2 regions of the Gordonia sp. VNK21 genome follow, and region 1 is predicted to be linked to the other one. Evidence: riboswitches for the same ligand, from Rfam matches in the RefSeq annotation. Region 1 holds a riboswitch; the other holds the start of a gene.
What was found. A riboswitch is a leader RNA that binds a small molecule or an ion and turns the genes downstream of it on or off. The one in region 1 is predicted to bind cobalamin.
Positions count from the first base shown of each region.

Region 1 (7,146 bases):
CCAGATCCCCGGCCGGCCTGCGCACCACCCGGGTCTGCGAGGATCCGACGATCAGCAGGGTGCGCATGTCCACCACCGACGGATCGAAGCCGCCGACGGTGGTGACGGTCAGCGCCTGCCCGGGACCGCCCACATCCCGGCCCAGGACCAGCGGCCGGTCGGCCGGCAGCAGTTCCGCGAGCAGTGCCGCGAACGCCCGGATCTGCTCGGTGCGGCGGGTCGACGCCGGGTTGTAGACGGCGATGACCAGATCCCCGGCGACCGCCGCGCGGATGCGCGCTTCGATCACCGACCACGGTTTGAGCAGATCCGACAGGGACAGCACGGCGAAGTCGTGGCCGAGCGGCGCGCCGACCGCGGCGGCCACGGCCTGCGAGGCGCTCACGCCCGGCACCACCCGGAGCCGGACCTGCCGGTAGCTCTCCTGCGCAGCCGCCTCGGCGACGGCCGAGGCCATCGCGAAGACCCCGGGGTCGCCGGAGGAGACCACCGCGACCCGGGCGCCGCGGGCCGCCAGGTCCAGGGCGAACTCGGCGCGCTGCGCCTCGACCCGGTTGTCGCTGGCGTGCACCCGCTGACCGGGGCGGGCGGCCACCCGGCGGAGATAGGTGGTGTAACCCACCAGATCGGTGGCCGCCGCCAGCTCGGCCGCCACCTGCGGGGTGGTCTGGTCCACCGGCCCGGGGCCCAGACCCACCACCACCACCTCGCCCTCGCCGCCGTCGGCGGCGGCCAGGGGATTGTTGCGCCGACCGGGCACCACGATCAGCGAGAAGTACGGCACCTGGTCCGGATCGACGTCCACCACCGGTGCGATGCGCTGGCGTCCGGTGGAGGCGCGCTCGACGTACCAGGCCTCGTCGGCCCGGCCGGCATCGGTCAGCGCCTGGCGCACCTTGCCGAAGGTGCGGCCGAGCTTGAGCACCGCCAGCGCTTCGCCGGAACGGAAGTGCGCCACCAGTTCACCGGGCTCGGCGGTGCCCGGAAGCACGGTGAGCGTCTCCTCACCTTCGACCAGCGGAATGCCCAGCGCGGCCGAGGCCGCACTCACCGAGGTCACACCGGGAACGATCTGGGCGTCGAAGCGGTCCGCGAGCCGTTTGTGCATGTGCATATACGAACTGAAGAACAGCGGATCGCCTTCGGCCAGCAGCACCACGTCCCGGCCTGCCGCCAGGTGCCGGGCCAGGCGTTCGGCGCTCTCGGTGTAGAAGTCGGCCATCGCCCCGGCGTAGCCGCCGGGATGGTCGGTGGTCTCCACGGTGAGCGGATACATCAGCTGCTCTTCGATCTGACTGCCGGAGAAGTACGGCTCGGCCACCGATCGGGCGATCGAATTGCCGTGCCGGGCACAGTGATAGGCGATCACATCGGCGCCGGCGATGATCCGGGCGGCTTTGACGGTGACCAGCTCGGGATCGCCCGGACCGAGGCCGATGCCGTAGAGGGTGCCGGCCGGTCCGGCGGCTGCGGGGGTCGGGCTCACGCTCACTCCTCGGTGCTGGCCAGGGCGTTGACGGCCGAGGCGGTGATCGCCGAGCCGCCGCGCCGCCCGGTCACGGTGATGAACTGCAGATCGGTGCGCAGCGCCAGCGCCGCGCAGGACTCGGCGGCACCGACGAAGCCGACCGGTGCGCCGACGATCGCGGCGGGCGCCGGGGCGCCGGCGTCGATCAGATCCAGCAGGGCGAACAGCGCCGTCGGGGCGTTGCCGATCGCCACCACGGACCGCGGCAGGTCGTCGAGCCAATACTGCAGCGCGGCAGCGGTTCTGGTGGTTCCGGTGCGTTCGGCGAGCTCGGCGAGACCGGGCTCGCCGAGATGGCAGCGGACGGCGTTGCCGGCCGGAAGCCGCCGCCGGGTGATCCCGGAGGCCACCATGTTGGTGTCGCACAGGATGGGGCCGCCGCCGGCGAGGGCGGTGCGTGCGGCCGCCACGACCCCGTCGGTGGCCACGATGTTCTCGGTCAGGTCGGTCTGCCCGCAGCCGTGGATCATCCGCACCACCACCGGTTCGAGGTCGGCGGGGAAGGCCGACAGGTCGGCCTCGGCGCGGATCGTCGCGAAGGACTGACGGTAGATGGCGGCGCCGTCGCGCAGATAGTCGCTCATGATCTGCTCACCGTACTGTGCCCGCCGGGACCGGCCGGTGCAGGGGATGAGCTCACCGCGGCGATCGGCGGTAGCCGTCGAGTGAGGCCTCCACCCGCAGGTGGGGCCGGGCCGGCGAGCCGCAGCCGCGCCGGCAGCCCACCCAGTGCTCGACGAGCAGCTCGCTGCCGGCCGCGGCGGCCGAGGCCACATGCGCGGCCAGATCCGTGCGGACATCGGCGTGCGACTGGGCGCAGCCGGGCGCCCCGGTGCAGGCGGTCACCCGTGTCCAGGGCGAGTTCGCGTCGAAGACGAAGCCGCGCGGCGCCAGCACCCGCACCACCGTCTCGGCGACCGGCTCGGTCAGGTCGGGCAGCAGCAGCTCGCGTTCGGCGGTGATGATCACCGGGCCGCCGACGGCCGCGGCGAAGCGGGCCTGCTCACCGGTGAGCCGGCCGAAGGGGACCACCGCGCCGAGCAGTACGGCGCCGTCGTGCTGGTCGAACCAGCCGACCCGCGGTTCCGGGGCGGCGGAGACGGGGCTCGCGCCGCCGGTGGCTCCGCCTGCCGCGTCGAGCAGTTCGGCCCGCAGCGGCCCGGGCAGATCGGCGATGCGCCAGCGGCCCTCCGCCAGCGACAGGAAGGTCCGGGCCAGGGCCGGCATGATCTCGGGCAGCGCGGCCAGCGGCCGGGCGGGGCCGGCCTGCTGCCCGTCGATCACCAGGACCGCGGTCTGCCCGTCCACGGCGAGCGCGGTGACATCCGGGCGCCGGGACAGGACGTCGCCGCGGCCGTCGTCGAGCCCGAACCAGAACCGTCCGGACAGGCCGACGATGCCGGTGTCGCCGCGAAGGGACCGGTCCAGCTCCCGCGCGATACCGCGCAGGTCGGCCAGGCCGCCGACCCGGCCGGTCAGCGGCGAGAGCGCCACATTGCGCACCCGGTCGTGCTCGGCGTCGGCGGTCAGACCGGCCGCGCTCATCGCCGCGGCGAACGCCGGCACCGCATCGGCGGCGATTCCCCGCACCTGCAGATTGCCGCGCACCGTGATCTCCACGGCGCCGTCGCCGAACTCCTCGGCCGCGCCGGCGAGGGCCTCGAGTGCGGGCGCGTCGATCACCCCGCCGGGCACCCGGATCCGCGCCAGCTCGCCGTCGGCGGCGGTGTGCGTCCGGAAGACGCCCGGGCAGCGGTCGGGGGCGGCGGTCACGACGACGGCTCCCCGCCGAGCTCGTAGAGGGTCCGGCGGGCGGCCTCGAGTTCGGCGGCGAGCTCCTCGACGCGCCGCTGCGCCGCCTCGCGGGCATGGTTGAGCACCGCCGAACCGGCCGCTAAGGCGGCGTCGTCGCCGAGCGCCGCCAGCGCCGCGTCCACCGCCTCAGGGGTCACCGGCCGGGACCGCGGCGGTTTGCGCCCGCCCCGGCCGACCGCCACCGACCACTGGTTGTCCGACGAACCGAAGATCGTGACCGTGACCGCCGAGGGGGCGCGCCGGCCACCGGCGGCCGGGCGTGCCGGCGGCTTCGCGGCCCGGACCGGTGCCGCGGCGGTCTTCGGGGCCGCAGTTTTCGGGGCCGCGGCTTTCGGGGCCGCAGTCTTCGTCGGACTCGGTGTCTTCTTCGGGGCCGCAGACTTCTTCGGAGCCGCCGTCTTCGTCGGGGCCGCCTTCTTCTTCGGACTCCTCGCCGGCGGTTCAGGGGCGGTGCGGGTCATCCGCACCTCGTCGGCCTCGAACGGCAGCTCGTCGTTCACCCCACGCGGTTTGAGCAGCAGCGTGGTTCCCGACACCGAGATCACCCGGGCCGAGCTGCCCGGTTCGAGCCCCAGACTCGGGGTGCCCTCCCGCAGATAGACGGTGGCCCGGCGGCCCTGAGCCACGGCTTCGGTGAGCGCGGCGAGATCCTCGGGAGTGAGCGACGGTGCGTGCGGGGAGCGGCGGCGTGGGGGCATGTCCCGATTTTCCCACATCGCCTAAGCTGATCGCCGAGAAGATCGACGCGGAAGCCGGTGCGATTCCGGCGCGGTCGCGCCACTGTGTGGGCCTCCCTCGCGGAGCCCGGAGCCAGACCCGCCGATCACCACCGACCACGCCGGGCGCGCATCCCCGGCAGAGAGCCGAGTATCGCCGTGATCACCCTGCTGTCCACCTCGGACACCGATCTGCGTACCGCCGCCACCAGCGGCGCCGACTACACCGTCGCCAATCCCGCCCGGCTGCTGCTCGACGAGGTGCCCGGCCTGATCGCCGACGCCGACCTGGTGGTGGTGCGTATCCTGGGCGGCAAGCGAGCCTGGGAGGAGGGCCTCGAGGCGGTGCTGGCCGGTCCGGCGCCGGTGGTGGTGCTCTCCGGTGAACTCAACCCGGACCCGGATCTGATGGCGCTGTCGACGGTGCCCGCCGGGGTCGCGGCCCAGGCGCACAGCTATTTCGTGGCCGGCGGACGGGACAACCTGCTCGCGGTGCACAACTTCCTCTCCGACACGGTGCTGCTCACCGGGCTCGGTTTCGAGCCGCCGGTGCAGACGCCGGCCTGGGGGCTGCTCGATCGCCCGGCGGCCCCGGCCGAGGACCGGCCGCGGATCGGGGTGCTCTACTACCGCGCCCAGCACCTGGCCGGCAACACCGACTACGTCGCCGCTCTCTGCGATGCGATCGAGACGGCCGGCGGCCGCGCCGAAGGCGTCTTCTGCGCCTCACTGCGCGCCGCGCCGGACGAGCTGATCGAGCACCTCGGCGGTTACGACGCGCTGATCGTCACGGTGCTGGCCGCCGGCGGCACCACGCCGGCCACCGCGGGCGCCGGCGGCGACGACGAGGCCTGGAACGTCGAACGTCTTGCCGCCCTGGACATCCCGATCCTGCAGGGACTGTGCCTGACCGGATCGCGGGAGGACTGGGCGGCCAGCGACGACGGCATGTCTCCGCTGGACGTGGCTTCCCAGGTGGCGGTGCCCGAGTTCGACGGCCGCATCATCACCGTGCCCTTCTCGTTCAAGGAGTTCGACGAGAACGGTCTGCCGTATTACGCACCGGACCGCGAACGCTGCGCCCGGGTCGCCGGGATCGCACTCGCGCACGCCCGGTTACGGCACATCGCGCCGCCGGAGAAGCGGCTGGCGCTGCTGCTGTCGGCCTATCCCACCAAACACGCCCGGATCGGCAACGCCGTCGGCCTGGACACCCCGCGGTCGCTGGTGCATCTGCTGCGGGCGCTGCGGGCGGCCGGCTACGACATCGGCGAACCCGGCGCGATCGCCGGTCTCGGCGAGACCCCGGACGACGACGATCCGGATGCGCTGATGCACGCGCTGATCGACGCCGGCGGGCAGGACCAGGACTGGCTGACCGAAGAGGCCCTGGCCGCCAACCCGATCCGGGTGGGCGCCGCCGACTACACCGCCTGGTTCGACCGGCTGCCGCAGCAGCTGCGCGAGGACGTCGTCGAGCACTGGGGCCCGCCGCCGGGGGAGCTGTTCGTGGACCGCAGCGCCGATCCGGCCGGCGAGATCGTCATCGCCGCCATGACCTTCGGCAACGTCGTCCTGCTGGTGCAGCCGCCGCGCGGCTTCGGCGAGAACCCGGTGGCGATCTACCACGACCCCGATCTGCCGCCGAGCCACCACTACCTGGCGAGCTACCGCTGGCTGGCCTCACGCACCGACACCGACGGCTGGGGCTTCGGCGCCGACGCGATCGTGCACATCGGCAAACACGGCAACCTCGAATGGCTGCCGGGTAAGACCCTGGGGATGTCCGCCGACTGCGGCACCGACGCGGCACTCGGCGATCTGCCGCTGATCTACCCGTTCCTGGTCAATGATCCGGGCGAAGGCACCCAGGCCAAACGGCGGGCGCATGCGGTACTCGTCGACCATCTGATTCCGCCGATGGCGCGCGCCGAGAGCTACGGCGACATCAACCGGCTCGAGCAGCTGCTCGACGAGCACGCCAACATCTCGGCCCTCGACCCGGCCAAGCTGCCGGCCATCCGGCAGCAGATCTGGACGCTGCTCACCGCGGCCAAGATGGACCACGACCTGGGCCTGACCGAGCGTCCCGACGAAGAGGTCTTCGACGACATGCTGCTGCACGTCGACGGCTGGTTGTGCGAGATCAAGGACGCCGCCATCCGCGACGGGCTGCACGTGCTGGGGCAGGCCCCGGACCCGCAGATGGAGGTGGACCTGGTGCTGGCCATGCTCCGGGCCCGCCAGCTGTGGGGCGGCGCGCAGACCCTGCCCGGCCTGCGTGAGGCCCTCGGCCTGGTGGAGAACGGCTCGGCGCGCGGCGAGGTGGACCGTATCGAGGCGATCGCCCGCGAGCTGGTCACCCGGTGCGCGGACGGCGGCTGGTCCGATCAGGCCGTCGCCGAGGCGGCCGAAGGCCGGCCGGAGGCGGTGCGGCAGATCCTGGCCTTCGCCGGCAACGAGGTGGTGCCGCGGCTGCGGGCCACCGACTGCGAGATCGACCGGGTGCTGCACGCCCTGGCCGGGGGGTTCATCCCGGCCGGTCCGAGCGGTTCGCCGCTGCGCGGCCTGATCAACGTGCTGCCCACCGGACGCAACTTCTACTCCGTCGATCCCAAGGCGGTGCCCAGTGCGCTTGCCGCCGAGACCGGCCGGGCGATGGCCGACTCGCTGCTCGAACGCTACCTGGCCGACCACGGCAGCTATCCGGCGTCGGTGGGACTGTCGGTGTGGGGCACCAGCGCCATGCGCACCTCCGGCGACGACGTGGGTGAGGTCCTGGCCCTGCTCGGGGTGACGCCGGTCTGGGACGAGGGCTCGCGCCGGGTCACCGGGCTCGAACTGATCCCGCTCGCCGAGCTGGGCCGCCCCCGCATCGATGTGACGGTGCGCATCTCCGGCTTCTTCCGCGATGCCTTCGGGCACGTGATCACCATGCTCGACGATGCGGTGGCGCTGGCCGCCGGCGCGGACGAGCCCGACGAGCAGAACTTCGTCGCCGCCCACGCCCGCGCGGCGCTGGCCGATCACGGTGACCGGCGGCGGGCCACCACCCGGGTCTTCGGGTCGCGGCCGGGCACCTACGGC
Region 1 is NZ_JBJURU010000008.1:149,553-156,698, forward strand. Features, by position in the region: gene cobJ (precorrin-3B C(17)-methyltransferase) at 1-1,492, opposite strand, end outside; gene ACJMNC_RS10635 (precorrin-8X methylmutase) at 1,489-2,112, opposite strand; gene cobG (precorrin-3B synthase) at 2,165-3,301, opposite strand; gene ACJMNC_RS10645 (DUF6319 family protein) at 3,298-4,041, opposite strand; cobalamin riboswitch at 4,048-4,182, shown strand; gene ACJMNC_RS10650 (cobaltochelatase subunit CobN) at 4,219-7,146, shown strand, end outside.

Region 2 (7,146 bases), on a different contig from region 1:
GCGCTGCAGATGGAACACCCGGGCGGTCTTGTCCGGGACGTAGAGGGCGCGGGCGCGCCGCGGATCCTGCGTGGTCACCCCGGTCGGGCAGGTGTTGGTGTGACAGCGCTGGGCCTGGATGCAGCCGACGGCCATCATCATCGCCCGGGCGGCCAGCGTGAAGTCGGCACCCTGGGCGATCCGTTTGACGATGTCGATGCCGTTGGTGATCTTGCCGGAGGCGCCGATCCGGATCTGCTCACGCAGCCCGGTGCCGACCAGCGCGTTGTGCACGGTCATCAAGCCCTGAGTGAGCGGCATGCCGACGTGATCCTCGAACTCGATCGGCGCGGCGCCGGTACCGCCCTCGGCGCCGTCGACGATGATGAAGTCCGGGGCGATCCCGGTCTGCCGGATCGCCTTGCAGATGCCGAGCAGCTCACTGCGCGAGCCCACGCACAGTTTGAAGCCGACCGGTTTGCCGTCCGAGAGTTCGCGCAGCTCGGCGATGAAGCGGCACAGGCCGATCGGGGTGTGGAAGGCGTTGTGGCCGGGCGGGGAGACCACGGTCTGCCCGACCGGCACCCCGCGGATCTCGGCGATCTCCGCGGTCACCTTGGCGCCGGGCATCACCCCGCCCAGCCCGGGTTTGGCTCCCTGCGAGAGCTTGATCGAGATGCACTTGACCTGTGCCCGATTCGCGTTGCGCGCGAACAGCTCCGGGTCGAAGCCGCCGTCGGCGGTGCGGCAGCCGAAATATCCGGTGCCGATCTCCCAGATCAGATCCCCGCCGGGCCGCAGGTGGTACCGGCTCAGTCCGCCCTCACCGGTGTCGTGTGCAAAACCCCCGCGGGCGGCGCCGCCGTTGAGCGCCAGGATCGCATTGGCCGAGAGCGCACCGAAACTCATCGCCGAGACGTTGTAGAGCGCGATGTCGTAGGGCCTGCGGCAGTCCGGCCCGCCGATCCGTACGCACGGGGTGGTCTCCGGTGCCGGGCGGGCGGCGATGGAGTGCTGGACGAACTCGTAGCCGATCGCCGTCGGATCGCGTTCGGTGCCGAACGGATCGACGTCCTTGATGTTCTTCGCGCGTTCGTACACGGTGGTCCTGGTGTCGCGGTCGAACGGCGTACCGTCGGTGTTGCGCTCGATGAAGTACTGCTGCAGTTCCGGGCGCAGGGCCTCGAGCAGGAATCGCAGATGCCCCAGGATCGGATAGTTGCGCAGGATGGTGTGCCGGCGCTGTCCGAGGTCGTAGCCGCCGATCGCGGCGAGGACAAGCAGCGGCACCGCCGGCAGCAGCCACCACGGCGAGACCAGCACCACCGGGACGAGGCTCGCGACGCCGACGACGCCGAGCCCGATCACCGCAAGCCACCTGACCATGGCAACCCTCCCGTGGTGGACCTCCACAGGCGGTCGCAACCGGGCGGCCGCGAGTGCTTCAACCGCCATTGAACCACTGTGCCCGGGACCCGTCGACGGATCCCGGGCACAGCTGTCCGGCTTGCCGGAAGTGCGAAGCGGCCGCGGTCAGCCCAGGGTGGCGCGGACCTGCTTGGTGGCGGTCACCAGGTTCCGCAGCGCCGCGGTCACCTCGGCGGTGGTGCGGGTCTTCAGGCCGCAGTCCGGGTTCACCCAGAGCCGCTGAGCGGGCACTGCCGCGAGCGCCTCCTGCAGGGAGGCGGCGATCTCGCCGGCGTCGGGCACCCGCGGGGAGTGGATGTCGTAGACGCCCGGACCCACCTCGTTGCCGAAGCCGATCGCGTTGAGGTCGTCGAGCACCTCCATATGCGAGCGGGCCGCCTCGATCGAGGTGACGTCGGCATCGAGGTCGGCGATCGCCCCGATCACGTCACCGAACTCCGAGTAGCACAGGTGGGTGTGGATCTGCGTCTCGTCGGCGACCCCGGAGGTGGAGAGCCGGAACGCCGCGACGGCCCAGTCCAGGTAGGCCTGCCGGTCCGCCGAGCGCAGCGGCAGCAGTTCGCGCAGCGCCGGCTCGTCGACCTGGATGATGCCCACACCGGCGCGCTCGAGATCGGTGGTCTCGTCCCGGATGGCCAGCGCCACCTGGTTCGCGGTGTCGGCCAGGGGCTGGTCGTCGCGCACGAACGACCACGCCAGGATGGTGACCGGACCGGTCAGCATGCCCTTGACCGGGCGCTGGGTGAGCGACTGGGCGTGGGTGATCCAGCCGACCGTCATCGGGTCCGGGCGCGCCACGTCGCCGTACAGGATCGGCGGCCGCACACACCGCGAGCCGTACGACTGCACCCAGCCGTTGGCGGTGGCGAAGAAGCCGTCGAGCTGCTCGGCGAAGTACTGCACCATGTCGTTGCGCTCGGGTTCGCCGTGCACCAGCACGTCCAGTTCCAGCTCCTCCTGGAGCTTGATCACCGACGCGATCTCGGCCTCCATCGCGGTCCGGTAGGCCTCGCCGTCGATCTCGCCCTTGCGCAGCGCCTGCCGGGCCTTGCGGATGTCGACGGTCTGCGGGAACGAGCCGATGGTGGTGGTCGGCAGCTGCGGCAGCCCCAGCGAGGCCTGCTGGCTCTCCCGGCGTCCGGCCGCCTCCGGGCGGGCGAAGTCGGCCGGGGTCAGCGCGGCGAGCCGATCCCGCACGGCCGCGACGTGCACGCGCGGATCGGTGGTCCGGCTCGCCAGCGCATCGCGGGCGGCGTCGAAGGCCTTGGCCTGGTAGGCCCGGCCGTGCTCGAGGGCCCGGGAGAGGGCCACGACCTCGGCGAACTTCTCCGAGGCGAAGGCGAGCCAGCCGCGCAGCGCGTCGTCGAGGTCGGTCTCCGGCTCAAGCGAATAGGGCACGTGCAGGGTCGAACACGAGGTGGACACCGCCAGGGCGCCGACCGCGCCGGACAGGCCGGTAAGGGTCTCGAGGGCGGCGTCGAGATCGGTACGCCAGATGTTGCGGCCGTCCACCACCCCGGCGACGACCAGCTTCTCGCCCAGACCGGCGGCGGCGACGGTCTCGGCCGAGCCGTAGACCAGGTCCACGCCGACGGCCTCGACACCGGTCCGGCCGAGCGCGGCCAGGGCCTCGCGGGCATCGCCGAAGTAGGTCTGCACCAGCAGTTCCGGACGCTCCGGGACGGCCGAGAGCTCGGTGTAGATGCGCTCGGCGAGGTCCGGCAGACCGTCATGGGCGTCGGTGACCAGGATCGGCTCGTCGATCTGCACCCACTGAGCGCCGGCCTGCTTCAGGGCGCCGAGCAGCTCGCGGTAGAGCGGCAGCAGCTCGTCGATCCGGGTCAGCGGATCGGCGCCGCCGCCGACGGCCTTCGACAGTCCGAGGAAGGTGATCGGCCCGATCACCACCGGCCGTGCCGGGATGCCCTGCGCGGTGGCCTCGGCGAGCTCGCCGAGCACCTTGTCCGGGTGGAGGGAGAAGACGGTGTCCGGGCCGATCTCCGGCACCAGGTAGTGGTAGTTGGTGTCGAACCACTTGGTCATCTCGAGGGGGGTGACGCCGTCACCGCCGCGCGCGGCGGCGAAGTAGCGGTCGAGGTCGTCGTCGATGCCGGCCACCCGCGGCGGGAGCGCGCCCAGCAGGGCGGCGGTGTCGAGCATCTGGTCGTAGTACGAGAAGGTGTTGACCGGAATGGAGTCCAGTCCGGCGGTGAGCAGCTCCTGCCAGCCGGTGCGGCGGATCCGGGCGGCGACCTCCTCGAGCGCGGTGCGGTCGATGCGGCCGGCCCAGTAACCTTCGACGGCCCTCTTCAGTTCCCGGTAGGCGCCGATGCGCGCAATACCCGGGACAGTGGCGGAAAAACGCATTGTCAGTTCTCTCCTGCAAACAGTGGTGATGACCACCGCCCTCACAGGGGATGTCGAGGAGCCCGTTCGACGTGTACAGCCCTTCGACATCGCCCATTCCACGAGGCGGACAGTCACCGGACGCGGCGCATCCGGTACGACAGGCAGGTCTTCGGGCTCACCGGCGCGCACCGAACTGGTGCTCCTACTGGCCGTCGCTTCCCAGGAGTCCAGAGGCTTCCGGCTCCCAGTGCTGGTGACGGCGATCGTTCCGGTATACCGCTGCGGGTCAGCTCCGGATTCTCACCGGATTCCCTCTCGCCGATGCCGCCGCCGCAGGCGGCGACCCGGCTCGGTGCCCGGCACGCACTGAAGGGGCTCCTTGAATGTGCGCGCACCGGGCGAAACCAATCGCGACCCCGAGTGTAATGGTCTGCCGCCCCGGCGGGCACATCGCGCCCGCCGGTGGGTTTAACTCTTGCCCCGGACGCGCCGCGGCGTACCGTCTGCGCAGGCTTCGGCGTAGGGTCGGAAGCGGTATGAGACTGAACGGCACGACGGCGTCCGGTGACCGGATCGAACCGATCGCCGGCATCGTGCTGGTCGCCCGCGGCGACGAGAGCGCCGCGCCCGTCGACGACGAGGTCCCGCAGAACGAACGCCTGAGGATCCTGCTCGACGATCTCTCGGCCGGCGGTTGCGACGAGTTGTACGTGGTCCTCGGTTCCCGGCTGGTGGTGCCGCCGACCGACTCGTCGACCACCTTCTATCTGCCCGGCTGGTTCGAGGCGCTCGACGAATCCGTCGGTGCGGCCATCGACTTCGCCCGCAGCCGGCCGGATCTGGCCGGGGTGCTGCTGCAGACGGTGGACGCCCCGGTGCTCGGCGAGGTGGGGGTGCGACGGGTGCTCGCCGCCGCCGGCGGCAGCCGGGACACGATGGCCCGGGCCACCTGGAACGGCCGGCCCTCCCAGCCGGTGTACGTGGGCGCAGGCATGCTCGCTCAGGCCGCCGAGCTGGTGGCGCAGGCCGGCGGCGCCGTGGCATACCTGGACCACAACGCCGCCGCCCTCGCGCAGGTGGACTGCAGCGACCTCACCTCCACCCCCTGACCGCCCGGTCCGGCACGATCAGGGGATGAGGCGGGTCAGGCGGTGTGGTTCTCGATCGCCTCGATGATGCGGGGCCGGAGCTCGGCGGCGCTGATGATGGCGTCGGCGGAACCGACCTTCACCGCGCGCTCGATGCTGTGCACCGCGTCGAATTCGGCGGCCACCTCGGCGAGCTTCTCGGCGCGGACCGTGGCCCGCATCTCCTCGAGCTCGGCGGAGATGTCGTTGAACTCGGTGTCCGAGGCGGTCTCGAGCCGGGTCTGCAGCGCCTGGATCCGCGGATCGTTCTCCGTGCGGGTGCGGACGTCGCCGGCGAAGACGACGGCCGCGGCGGGCGCGCCGCCGAGCACCGAGGCGAACGAGCCCTCGATGGCCAGCACCGTCATATTCGGGTTCAGGGCCTTGGAGAAGACCACGAATGCGCCGCCGTGGTACCGGGAGATCACCGTGAAGACGATCGGGCCGTCGAAGTTGATGATGGCCCGGCCGATCTCGGCGCCGTACTCGAGCTGCAGCTTGCGCAGCGACTCGGGAGAGCCGTCGAAGCCGGACAGATTGGCCAGCACCACCACCGGGCGGTTGCCGCTCGCCGCATTGATCGCCCGGGCCGCCTTCTTCGACGACTGCGGGAACAGGGTGCCGGCGCTGAAGGTGTCCGGACCGTCGGCCGGCACGAAGCCGCGCCGGGGAACCGGTGTGGACTCGATCCCGATCAGGGTCACCGGATGCCCGCCCAGATGCGCGTCCTGGACGACGACGGTCTCGGCGTCGGCCATCCCGGCCCACCGCTCGAGCGCCGCCTGATCCTGGTCGAGCACGGCGTTCATCACCGAGCGGATGGCGAACGGCTTCTTGCGATCCGGGTTGGCGGTCGCCGAGAAGATCTCGCCGACGGTGGCGAACTCGCTGCCCTCGAGCTCGTGCGGGTAGTCCGAGATGTCGCGGTCGGCCGGGTCGGCGGTGGCCGCGGTCCGCGGACCGGACTCGCCGGGCAGCACGTAGGTGTGCTCGTAGTGGCTCATCACCACACCGATCGCCGCCGTCAGGTTGGGCGCCCAGTACTGCGCCTCGCCGTTCGGGCCCATCACCCGGTCGTGGCCGCCGATCCCGAAGTTGTCCTCGGCCGAGACGCCGCCGGAGAAGTCCAGCGCGTTCTTGCCGGTGAGCACCATCGACGAATCCGGGGTCATCACCAGAATGCCCTTGGTGTGCATGAGCATGGTGGCCTCGGCGTTCCAGTAGGCCTGCCCGCCGACGTTGATGCCGGCCACCACGATGTTGATCTCACCGCCGTCCTGGGTGAACTCGACGATGCGCTTGAGCGCGGCCGCCACCCAGTCCAGGTTCTCGGTGCCCGACTCCATCTTCACCGCGGCACCGGACGAGACCGCGTACCACTCGACCGGCAGCCCCAGTTCCTCGGCGAGGTCGAGGGCGGCGATGTAGCGCCGGCACTCCGGTTCGGTGAGTGCGCCGAGCGACTTGGTGGGGTCGCCGAGCATCACCACGCGGGAGATGCCCTCGGGGTACTTGACGGTGGGCGTGCTGACCACACCGACCACCACGGCCGCCGAGTTGTTGCCCTTGGGCCGGGTCACCGGCGCGAGTGCGCCGTGCTCGTCGAGGTCGTATTCGGTGAAGCTGCCGAGCATCTCGGTCAGCTCGTACGGGTAGACGGTGTTGCGCCGGGCGGCGCGCAGCACCTTCTGCCGGTACTCGTCGACCGGTTCGATCGGCGAGCTGTCCGGCTCGCCGACGACGATCCGGGTGTCGCCGGCGGCGTTGAAGTTCACCGTGACCGCGATCTTGCTGAGCTCGCCGGTCTGCGGATCCCTATGCCGGGCGATCAGCAGGATCTCCTCGAGACCGGCCCCGTCGGTCGAGGCCGCGGTGCCCAGCGTGTGCTCGACCACCCGCAGCAGCTGACGTTCGGACACCTCCAGCGGCGGCCAGATGTACATGACGATGCGGTTGGTGTTGAACCGCGTGGACGAGGGCCGCTTGGCCTGGGCGCGGCGGATCGAATCCACGCTGGCCTCGAAGGCACGCTCGGCGGTCGGCAGGGTGAGCAGGTTGCCGTCCTGCTCCTGTACCGCGGTCAGGTCGCGGATCTGGGTGAACGCGATCAGCCGATCGTCGTTGGCGTTGGCCTTGGCCACCGCCCGGTACAGGTAGACCTCCTCGTTGTCCGACGAGCGCAGCCGGGTGAGGTCGAACTTGCGCAGCCGCTCCATCTGCATGCGCTGGGCGATGTACGGATGCAGACCGCGGATCAGCCGGT
Region 2 is NZ_JBJURU010000007.1:118,614-125,759, reverse strand. Features, by position in the region: gene ACJMNC_RS09485 (FMN-binding glutamate synthase family protein) at 1-1,365, opposite strand, end outside; gene metE (5-methyltetrahydropteroyltriglutamate--homocysteine S-methyltransferase) at 1,513-3,774, opposite strand; cobalamin riboswitch at 3,899-4,119, opposite strand; gene ACJMNC_RS09475 (NTP transferase domain-containing protein) at 4,293-4,865, shown strand; gene ACJMNC_RS09470 (carboxyl transferase domain-containing protein) at 4,901-7,146, opposite strand, start outside.
Region 2: linked by a shared signal. The riboswitch ahead of metE (5-methyltetrahydropteroyltriglutamate--homocysteine S-methyltransferase) and the one ahead of ACJMNC_RS10650 (cobaltochelatase subunit CobN) in region 1 are both predicted to bind cobalamin.